Regions from separate parts of the Bacillus sp. FG16 genome, predicted to be linked through region 3. Evidence: riboswitches for the same ligand, from Rfam matches in the RefSeq annotation. Region 3 holds a riboswitch; each other region holds the start of a gene.

Region 1 (3,288 bases), on a different contig from region 3:
ATCGTGCTGAACAAGACATAAACGGTGTTACTAAAATTGTAAGTAAGCGCTCTTTCTCCTGTTCAATCGTTCTCGCTGCCATAATACCTGGAACGTTACATCCAAAACCGATAATCATCGGAATAAAAGCTTTTCCGTTTAAGCCGAAAAACTCCATAATTCTATCCATAACAACTGCAATTCGCGCCATATATCCTGAGTCTTCTAATAATGAAATGAAAAAGAATAGTGCAAAGATTTGTGGTACGAATACTAATACAGCACCAACACCGGCAATAATACCTTCTGTAACGAGTGCTTGAATAAAATCAGAAGCTCCAATACTTGTAAGTCCAGCCGTCACCCAATCCGTAAGCTGACCACCAAAAAACTCATCTAACATATCCGATAAAGGTGTACCAATCCACGTAAACGTAACCTGAAAAATAAAAAACATAACTGCTAAAAAGATTGGAAGTCCTAAAATTTTATGTGTAATTAATCTATCAATTTTTTCTGAAAAAGGAATTTTTCCTTCTTTCTCATGCTTCATAACATTTGTTTTTAACTTTTCAATATACGCTTCACGAGTTTTGTAAATGTGCTCTTCTAACGTACAATCAAGTTTTCCTTCTAAGCGAGATCGAATGGCTATGAGTTCCTTATAAATTGGTAATGCTTTCATTTCTTTTTCTACTACTTCGTTATTACTTAAAAATTGAAGAGCTAACCATCTCGGATGCTCGTAATTCACTGTCTCTAAAAGAGCAATTACTTCTCCAATTCCTTCATCCATTTGTACACCATATGAAATAAGGAATGGCTTTTTCTCTTTTTTGTCATTTTCTTTAAGAGTCGTAAGTAGTTCTTCACAACCTTTTCCACTTCTTGCAACGACAGGAACGACTGTTACACCTAATAGTTCTGATAATCGTTTTACATCAATGACAATTCCTCTTTGCTTCGCCACATCAACCATATTTAAACCAATTGAGACCGGCTTACCAAATTCAAGTAATTGCAACGTTAAATGCATATTTCTCTCAAATTGCGAAGAATCTACGATATTTAACATATGATTAAATTCTTCTGTTAATAGAAAGTTTGTTACAACACCTTCATCACGTGAAACTGGATTTAAATCATACACACCTGGTAAATCAATTAATGTTCCTTGTCTATCTTTTAATTTACCAACCTTTTTTTCTACTGTTACACCGCTCCAGTTTCCTACGTATTCATAAGAACCAGTAAGTGCATTAAATAATGATGTCTTCCCTGTATTCGGATTCCCTAGCAAAGCTACCTTATTCACGCTAATTCCACCTTTATCATTTTCGCGTCACAATGACGAATACTAATTAACTGTCCACGACACTCCAATGTACAAGGACCTTTGAACATCGCTTTCTGTTTCAAGCGAAGTTCGCTTCCTTCCGCAAGACCGAAAGCAGCTAGTCTACGCTTTAATAGCTGATCTAAAGACTGAATACTTTTTACTAACACTTTCTCTCCAATTTTAATATCTACTAAGCTCATAACCTTCCCCCTCAGAAGAGAATGATAATTATTTTCAAAAAAATTATACCACACCCAATTTCTCTTGTACTATACCCTTTTGCTTCATATTTATTAACATTTCGCTACAATTCTATTTCAATTATTGTCATACAGCATTTGTTTGCCATTCTCATCCATTTCGCTTACAATAAACAATAGCAAATAAAGAATCTCGTTATCACTGGGGGAGCCATGCCGCTGAGAGGGAACACTTCGTTCCGACCCTTCGAACCTGTTAGTTAATGCTAACGCAGGGATTGTGCAAACGTCCGAAATACATACCTCATTTTTATTTACGTATTTCGTATCCTCCTATGATATCTATTCTTTTTTGTACAACTTGGATTTAGGGGGAGACAACATGCGTAACACCAATTTACAAGCGATGATCGAATCTGCTATTCTTGCAGCCTTCGCCTTGGTCATCGATATTTTACCACTTTCAATCAAAATATCAGCAACAGGCGGTTCCATTTCATTTGCTATGATTCCTATTTTTATTATCGCATACCGCTGGGGCTTCAAAATGGCTTTCTTAGGAGGCTTAATTTGGGGATTATTACAAATTGTCGTAGGCGATGCCATTATCGTCACACCAATTCAAGTACTAATTGAATACTTCGTTGCTTTCGCATTCATTGGATTTGCTGGGTTATTCTATCGTCCAATTCAAAAAGCACTTTTAACTTCCAATAATAATAGCGAAGAGCAATCAAATTTAGGTAGCCGTAAAGACAAACCTTCATCAAAACAAAACCAAGGAAAGAAAGTAATTGGATACATTATCGTCGCTACTTTTATCGGTAGTCTAGCTCGTTACTTCTGTCACTTTATCGCTGGTATCATTTTCTGGGGACAATATGCACCAAAAGGCCAGTCGGCTTTCCTATATTCTTTAATATTTAACGGTAGTACAATGATTGGTTCCTATATTCTATGTACCGTTTTACTTATATTTTTATTTATCACTTCACCACGCTTATTCAAAAGCATCAGTGCTTATCAAATGAATACACAAAAAAAGGGCGCTTAATGAGCGCTCTTTTTTCATATCGTAATATTAATTAAAAATACAATAAATGCGCAAAAGAAAATAAATACCATTATACTTAGCCAATTGCTATGCACGGTTCATCGACTCCTTACATAACCTCATATTCTAAACAAATTATACTGATTAAAAATAAAGATTAGGTAAAGATAATATGAAAATAATTTAAAAAAACGTAGATCATATTTTCTACGCTTTTTTCGGTAAATAGAAATAAAATAACACACCATCTTCTGTATTTCCTGCCCCATATTCAGCATCATGTAGTTCTAAAATATTCTTTGAAATGGCAAGCCCAAGCCCCGTCCCACCTTGTGAACGCTGACGAGCTGTATCCACTCGATAAAAACGATCCCAAATTTTATCTAATTGTTCTTCTTCAATGTGAGTACCTTTATTTTCAATGCACACTTTTATACGATCCTTCTCATCTATTGTAGAAATAATAATATCTTCTTTATTTGGTGTATAACGTATGGCATTCGTAATGAAATTCACGATGACTTGTTCAATCCGGCCTTGATTTGCAATCACTTCAAATGAACATATATTTTTATGAATACGAAGCTCTTTTTTCTCTATTTCCACAGATAGATGTTCACATATGTCTTCAATTACTGTATCAATATAAAACGAAGCCTTTTTCATTTTATATGTACCAGATTCAAATTTAGCTAACTCAAGCATATCCAAAATTA
Region 2 (3,288 bases), on a different contig from region 3:
CATGAAAAACATGATAGTAAGATATATAAAACAGGTGATATTGTTAAAATATTGGAAGACGGAAATATTGAGTTTTTACATCGTAAAGACAATCAAGTGAAAATTAGAGGACATCGAATTGAATTGGGTGAAATCCAAAACACAATTGCAAAATATGAAATGGTAAAAGATGCAGCTGTATTTACGAAGAAAGGTGAAGAAGGTAGTCATTACTTAGTTGCTTTCTATACAACTAGTAATGAAGTTGCTATGGAAACTTTAATACATGATTTAAGAGAACGATTACCAGATTATATGGTACCGTCTAAATTAATTTATATTAATGAACTGCCACTTACACCGAATAAAAAGGTTGATTTGAAGCGATTAGCACAACTAGAAGCAGACTATGAACCACTTCGTTTACAAGAATATATTGCACCATCTACCGAAGCGGAAGAAAAAATAGCGAAAGCTTGGATTGATGTATTAGGAATCTCAAAAATTGGTGTTCATGATGATTTCTTTACAATCGGTGGGCATTCATTGAAAGTATTGCGAGTTTTAACTTTGTTGAAAGAAGACTTTCCGTATTTAACAATTCAAGACTTCTTCCAGGAACGAACGATATATGGGTTAGCACAAATTCAAAGAGAATTAAAAGTTGAGGAAGAAGAAGTATTCCATGAATATAAAGTTATACATGAGCCAGATCCAATTTCCCGTATAAATGAAGTGACAGACAGCAAAGTTTCAAATATCTTTTTAACGGGAGCTACAGGTTATTTAGGTTCACATATATTGTATGAATTATTAAAAGATACAACAGCACATATTTATTGCTTAGTAAGACCGACGCAAGATATACAACAAAGAATTGTTAATACATTAACAAATTACTTTAAAGATATAAGTCAAGAATGGTTGCAACGCATAACAGCAGTACCTGGTGATCTTGGGGCAGAGTATCTTGGTATGGATGAGGATAAATTTAAATTTATTCACTCCAAAGTTGATACGGTGATTCATTGCGGTGCAGATGTAAGACATTTTGGAGATGTAGCCCAGTTTGAAAATGTGAATGTGCAAGGAACGAGTCGTATGTTAGCCCTAGCGGAAGAAGGAGCATCATTCCACTTTATTTCAACAATTGGTATTCCGATAGAATTAGCAATAGAGCAATGGGACACATATGTGGAAACAGGTGATTTTAATTACGATGTAGAGTTAGAGAATGTGTATTCTGATAGCAAATTACAGGCAGAAAACCTTGTTCGTAAAGCGATACAAGAGGGTGTCCGTGGAAATATTTATCGTGCAGGTAACTTAGCGTGTCATTCAGAGACAGGTGTATTCCAACAAAATATCGAAGGAAACGCATTCTATCGTCTTATTAAAGCGATGCTACTTATTGGACAAGCTCCTAATGTGAAATGGGGAATCGATTTCACACCAATTGATTTTGCTAGTAAATCAATTGTAACGTATGTACAAGATTCACAAATAGATGGAGAAACGTTGCACATCTGTCATCCACATCAAATTGAGTTTGAACAATTTATACAGCTAATTGGAGAGTGTGGATACAATCTTGAAATGGTTCCACTTTCAGAATATGTAAATACCGGACTTGAATTAGCGAAGGGAAATGAAGTAGTAGCTGAGTTAATTGCTTCTCAAGTTGCAGGAGATGGAGCGCAGCAATCTGAAATTGTAATGGGTACACGTAGAACGAATGAATGGATTAAGAAAAAAGAATTGATAGTACCAGCAATCAATAAAGAATTTATACAGCAGTTATTAGCTCATGGTGAAAAAGTTGGATATTTTCCAAAAATAATGAAATGATTATGCATGCTTTTGTTTGTTCAATAAAATAAATCATGCTACAATGAAAACGAATTAAGGACCGGGGAGCCAATTGGCTGAGAGGATGTAAGTAAACATCGACCCTCAACCTGATCTGGATAATGCCAGCGTAGGGAGTTACTTAAAGTGATGTAGCATATGTTATTCTATAATAACTTGCATACAAGGCTTTCCTACGCAGTAGGAAAGCCTTTTCTTATTTTTGAAATTTAATTTTATAAGGGGGATTTTATTATGTCACAACAAGTTACAATGTCATTTTCAGTAGTACCACAAGCGAAAACGAAAGATGTATATTCTGTTGTCGATAAAGCAATTGAAGTTGTGCAACAATCGGGAGTTCGTTATGAAGTAGGGGCAATGGAAACAACTTTGGAAGGAGAATTAGATGTACTTCTTGATGTCGTTAAACGTGCGCAACAAGCTTGCGTCGATGCTGGAGCAGAAGAAGTGATTACTTCTATTAAAATCCATTATCGTCCAAGCACTGGTGTAACAATAGATGAAAAGGTTTGGAAGTACCGTGATGAATATGAAAAACCAGAAGCAATCTAAACTTATTACAACTATTTGGCTTATCCTTCTCATTGCAATATGGGAAGGATCTGTTTCATTATTTAAAATCGAACCGTGGATTTTACCAAAGCCTTCTGCCATTGTTCAAGAATTAATTGGGATGAAAGATTTACTATTACCAAATACGATGCAAACACTGCAGGAAGTTATAATTGGACTATTCTTTGCAATTTTATTGGGGACGAGCATCGCAATTATTATGGACGTTATACCGTTATTTCGTATTTTAATAAATCCATTGCTCGTTATTTCGCAAACAATTCCAATCGTTGTACTTGCACCGCTATTTATTATTTGGTTTGGATATGGGATGTTGCCAAAAGTAATGGTCGTAATACTCGTTTGTTTCTTCCCAATTGCGCTTAGTATTTTAGAAGGTTTTCAAACAGTAGATAAAAACATGTTGAAGCTGTTACAAACAATGAAGGCGACAAAGTGGCAAGTTTACCAGAAAGTAAAATTTCCAGCAGTGCTCCCATACTTTTTCTCAGGTTTAAAAATTGCAGTTACATATAGCGTAATGGGGGCAATTATCGGAGAATGGCTCGGTGCAAGTGAAGGATTAGGGGTTATGCTTACGAGGGCTACAAAATCCTTTTTGACTGCCCGAGTATTTGGTGTTGCAGCAATCATCGTTATGGTGACATTATGCCTGTATTTTATCGTAGAGTTTATGGCAAGAATAACAGCACCATGGATATATAGAAAGGACGGCAGAAAATGAAAAAAGGTTTAAAAGTTATGTTAGCTGCCTTATTAGCAGTAGGTGTGGCTGGATGTAATCCGGCGAAGAAAGAAGAAAGCGCAAGTAAAGATCAAAAAGTAAAAGTAGTATTAGATTGGTTTCCAAATACGAATCATACT
Region 3 (3,288 bases):
CTGGTCCCAATAGACAATATTTCCAGATCGGTAATCATTAAGATTTAACGCTTGTAGTTCTTGTTGAAACTGATTCATTTTCATAACCTCCATTTATAAAATACAACCTCATCGATGCTTCCCTATGTTTCTGTTCGTTACATCTAAGTAGGAATAGCACTATAAACTAAGTTCAATACGTACACCAACAAAGTATGACTTATCATTAAATGATGCACCTTGTTCATATACCTATTTTTACTATGGGCTCATTTTTATAAAGTGAAACTTTAATCAGTGGGGGGTTAGCTCATCCCCCACTGATTATTAGCCCTCACCAATCGGGCTTTTACGGACAGTCCGACCGCCACCTAACTTCTTTGCTTCTGCTGAATTTTGAGGCGGGGGGCTTACTACCCGTTAATGCGGGATAAATAAAAATTAAAAAATATGAATTCTAGCGTCATATCTTCATACTTACTAAATTCAATTAATTTCTCAATAATTATGGCGCCATATCCTATATATTTCCGTCTGTCACTTAGATTTTTCTGTACTGTAAATGCGTTTCGCTATAACATTTCCTAGTGACCGGTTTCTATGACGGATAAGAAATTCCTACAAAGAAAAAAGCCCTAATTAGGGCTTTTCATTCTATTTCTTTAGCAAAACTCTCTATGAAATTGCTAATTGAAAAAAGACGCATTTAGATTGATGCGTCTTTTTGTGATGCCTCTTTTGTGAAATCATATAAAGCAATTGCGCCTAAAAGAACAAGTATACCTTGAGGAACATCTATTAAAATAGTTTGCCAAATTCCCGGAATTACCCATTTAATATCTGCTGCTGTTTCAAGATATGTTTGGAAATAGCTGATTGTAAAATTAATGATTCCTAAAAATACAAACAACGATAAACCAAATCGAATTAATTTCTTATTTGTAAACATATAACACCTCTCAAAATTCATTGGATATTCCTGCTTTTACTTCTTTATATTTCCATATCTCTATATTTGATTTTAACACAAAAAGAACTCAAAAAAACACAATATGCATATTTGCATATTGTGTTAACAGCACTTCATGGTAATTTAGAAATTCCTGCAAAGAAAAAACAACTCCGTTACAGCTAACAGTGCGGGTTTCTTTTCTTATTTAACTTCATACCTCCAAGCTTTACGTTCAAGGTAAAATTTCATCTCATTACGTTGTGCATCTGAAGTTAGCTTAGTAACATATCCGTTTTATTGTAAAATATATGTGACAGTAGTTTATCCATTTAATGCGTAGACAATTAAACTAGTTAACTTATCGATATGCCATTTCACCATTTCCTCAGCACTATCGACTTTGCACAAATTTGATAAGAAAAAATATATAGACAGGTATGATCCATACCTATCTATAACATTACTTCTATTCTTTATCCAATTACGTCTTTTACGTCTGTATCCACTGGCCACTTTTCTAATGTATAAGCCATTTCCCAAAATGAATATTCATATTGACTGCTAATAATAAAATGCTGTTTCATACGCTTGCGGTCTGCCTCTGTTACTTTTTCAGCGATAGTATCTAAACGTGTAATTTGTTCTTCAACTAGCGTACGGAACCAATCAGATCCATAAGCAGAAATCCATTCGTTATAAATTGGCTCTTCCGGCTGACACTCTTTTAAGCGTTCGCCAATTTCATAATACAACCAATAGCAAGGTAAAATTGCTGCAATAATATCTCCTAAATGTCCTTCATACGCAGCACGATACATATGTGAAGTATACGCATATGCAGTTGGCGCAGGAATAAAATTATCTTTTTCTTCTTTTGTTATCCCTAGCTTTTTAGCAAAATTCTCATGTAAAGATAACTCGGCCTCATATGTATTTTGAGCATGATGTGCCATACGAGCTGTCGTCTCTAATTCAAGAGCTTTTGCAGCTCCTAAAGTTTGTACTCTAGCAAAATGACTCAAATAATATGAATCTTGAAGCACATAATAGCGAAAACTAGCTAAATCTAACGTTCCTTCACCAAGTTTTTTTACAAAAGGATGGTTAAAACTCGCTTCCCAAATTGAATCTACTTCTTTACGTAATGATTGTGAAAAAGTCATTTAAATCCCTCCAATAATGTATAAAATATAAGTATTTATCCACAATTATTAAAGCTGTAAAATAAAAAAACTTTCTTTACAGGCGTAAAGAAAGTGAAATTGACAGTATTTATTTACTCATTAAATAGCAACGTCTTTCCCACTTCCCTACGCTGGTATTAACCAGATCAGGTACTAAGAGTCTCAAAATCACATTTGATCTCAGCCTATAAAAGGCCCCCCTAGTGGATAAATATTTTGTTTTTATAATGTATTCATCATAGCATACTTCGTGAAACTGTCAAAATAATTCGTTATATAACTATCTTAAAAACCTTCTTCTTTTCTCACTTTTAATGATGTTTCAATAATCATATCTAATAGTTTACTATAACTAATTCCCGCTGCTTCTGCACTTTTTGGCAATAAACTTGATTGTGTCATCCCTGGTAATGTATTAATTTCCATTACATATGGAATTCCGTCCTTCACCATCATATCAACTCTTGCATAAACACTACATTTTAATGCTTTATAACAAGCCAGTGACGCTTTATTTACACGTTCATTAATTTCCGCTGGAAGTTCGATAACTTCCTCAACTGTACTAGTATCATCATATTTTGCATTGTAATCAAAGAACTCGGCTGCATGTCGAATTGAAACTATAGGTAACTGTTTTCCATCCAGAATGGAACATGTAATTTCATCACCTTTTATATACTTCTCAATTACTACTTCAGAATCCCATTCGAATACAGTTTCTAGCATTGAGATCAATTCATTTTTATTGTAAACGATTTTTACCCCGACACTCGATCCGCCAGAGTTTGGTTTTACCACTAATGGAAATCCTAACTTATCTAACTCATCAAGCTTTAGATCCTCCATTTTTGTAAGTTCAATCCAATCTGGTGTTTCTACACCTTCATAACGTAAAATCTTTTTCGAAATATTTTTATCCATACATATACTACTAGATAACATATTGCTTCCGCTATAAGGAATCCCTAAACTCTCCAGTGTTCCTTGAACTGTCCCATCTTCTCCGTATTTTCCATGTAATGCGAGCAATGCAAAATCAATGTCTTTCGCTTTTTCAATTAAATCCATTTTTTCGTTTAATATAATTGGAACTATTTCATACTTACTTTTATCTAAATGTGCGAGCATTTCATTTCCAGTCATAATTGATACTTGCTTTTCAGACGATAC

What was found. A riboswitch is a leader RNA that binds a small molecule or an ion and turns the genes downstream of it on or off. The one in region 3 is predicted to bind thiamine pyrophosphate.
Region 1: it holds a riboswitch for thiamine pyrophosphate, as region 3 does, so the genes downstream of both, ACODS7_RS15705 (energy-coupled thiamine transporter ThiT) here and tenA (thiaminase II) in region 3, are expected to answer to the same signal.
Region 2: it holds a riboswitch for thiamine pyrophosphate, as region 3 does, so the genes downstream of both, ACODS7_RS17790 (MTH1187 family thiamine-binding protein) here and tenA (thiaminase II) in region 3, are expected to answer to the same signal.

Annotation. Positions count from the first base shown of each region.
Region 1 is NZ_JBMDKC010000039.1:11,083-14,370, reverse strand. It holds gene feoB (ferrous iron transport protein B) at 1-1,294, opposite strand, end outside; gene ACODS7_RS15710 (FeoA family protein) at 1,291-1,518, opposite strand; TPP riboswitch at 1,713-1,814, shown strand; gene ACODS7_RS15705 (energy-coupled thiamine transporter ThiT) at 1,901-2,572, shown strand; gene ACODS7_RS15700 (sensor histidine kinase) at 2,780-3,288, opposite strand, start outside.
Region 2 is NZ_JBMDKC010000047.1:35,417-38,704, forward strand. It holds gene ACODS7_RS17785 (non-ribosomal peptide synthetase) at 1-1,827, shown strand, start outside; TPP riboswitch at 1,880-1,981, shown strand; gene ACODS7_RS17790 (MTH1187 family thiamine-binding protein) at 2,083-2,403, shown strand; gene ACODS7_RS17795 (ABC transporter permease) at 2,375-3,148, shown strand; gene ACODS7_RS17800 (ABC transporter substrate-binding protein) at 3,145-3,288, shown strand, end outside.
Region 3 is NZ_JBMDKC010000054.1:33,892-37,179, reverse strand. It holds gene ACODS7_RS19335 (heterocycloanthracin/sonorensin family bacteriocin) at 1-78, opposite strand, end outside; gene ACODS7_RS19330 (DUF3937 family protein) at 686-949, opposite strand; gene tenA (thiaminase II) at 1,405-2,094, opposite strand; TPP riboswitch at 2,222-2,327, opposite strand; gene ACODS7_RS19320 (D-alanine--D-alanine ligase) at 2,401-3,288, opposite strand, start outside.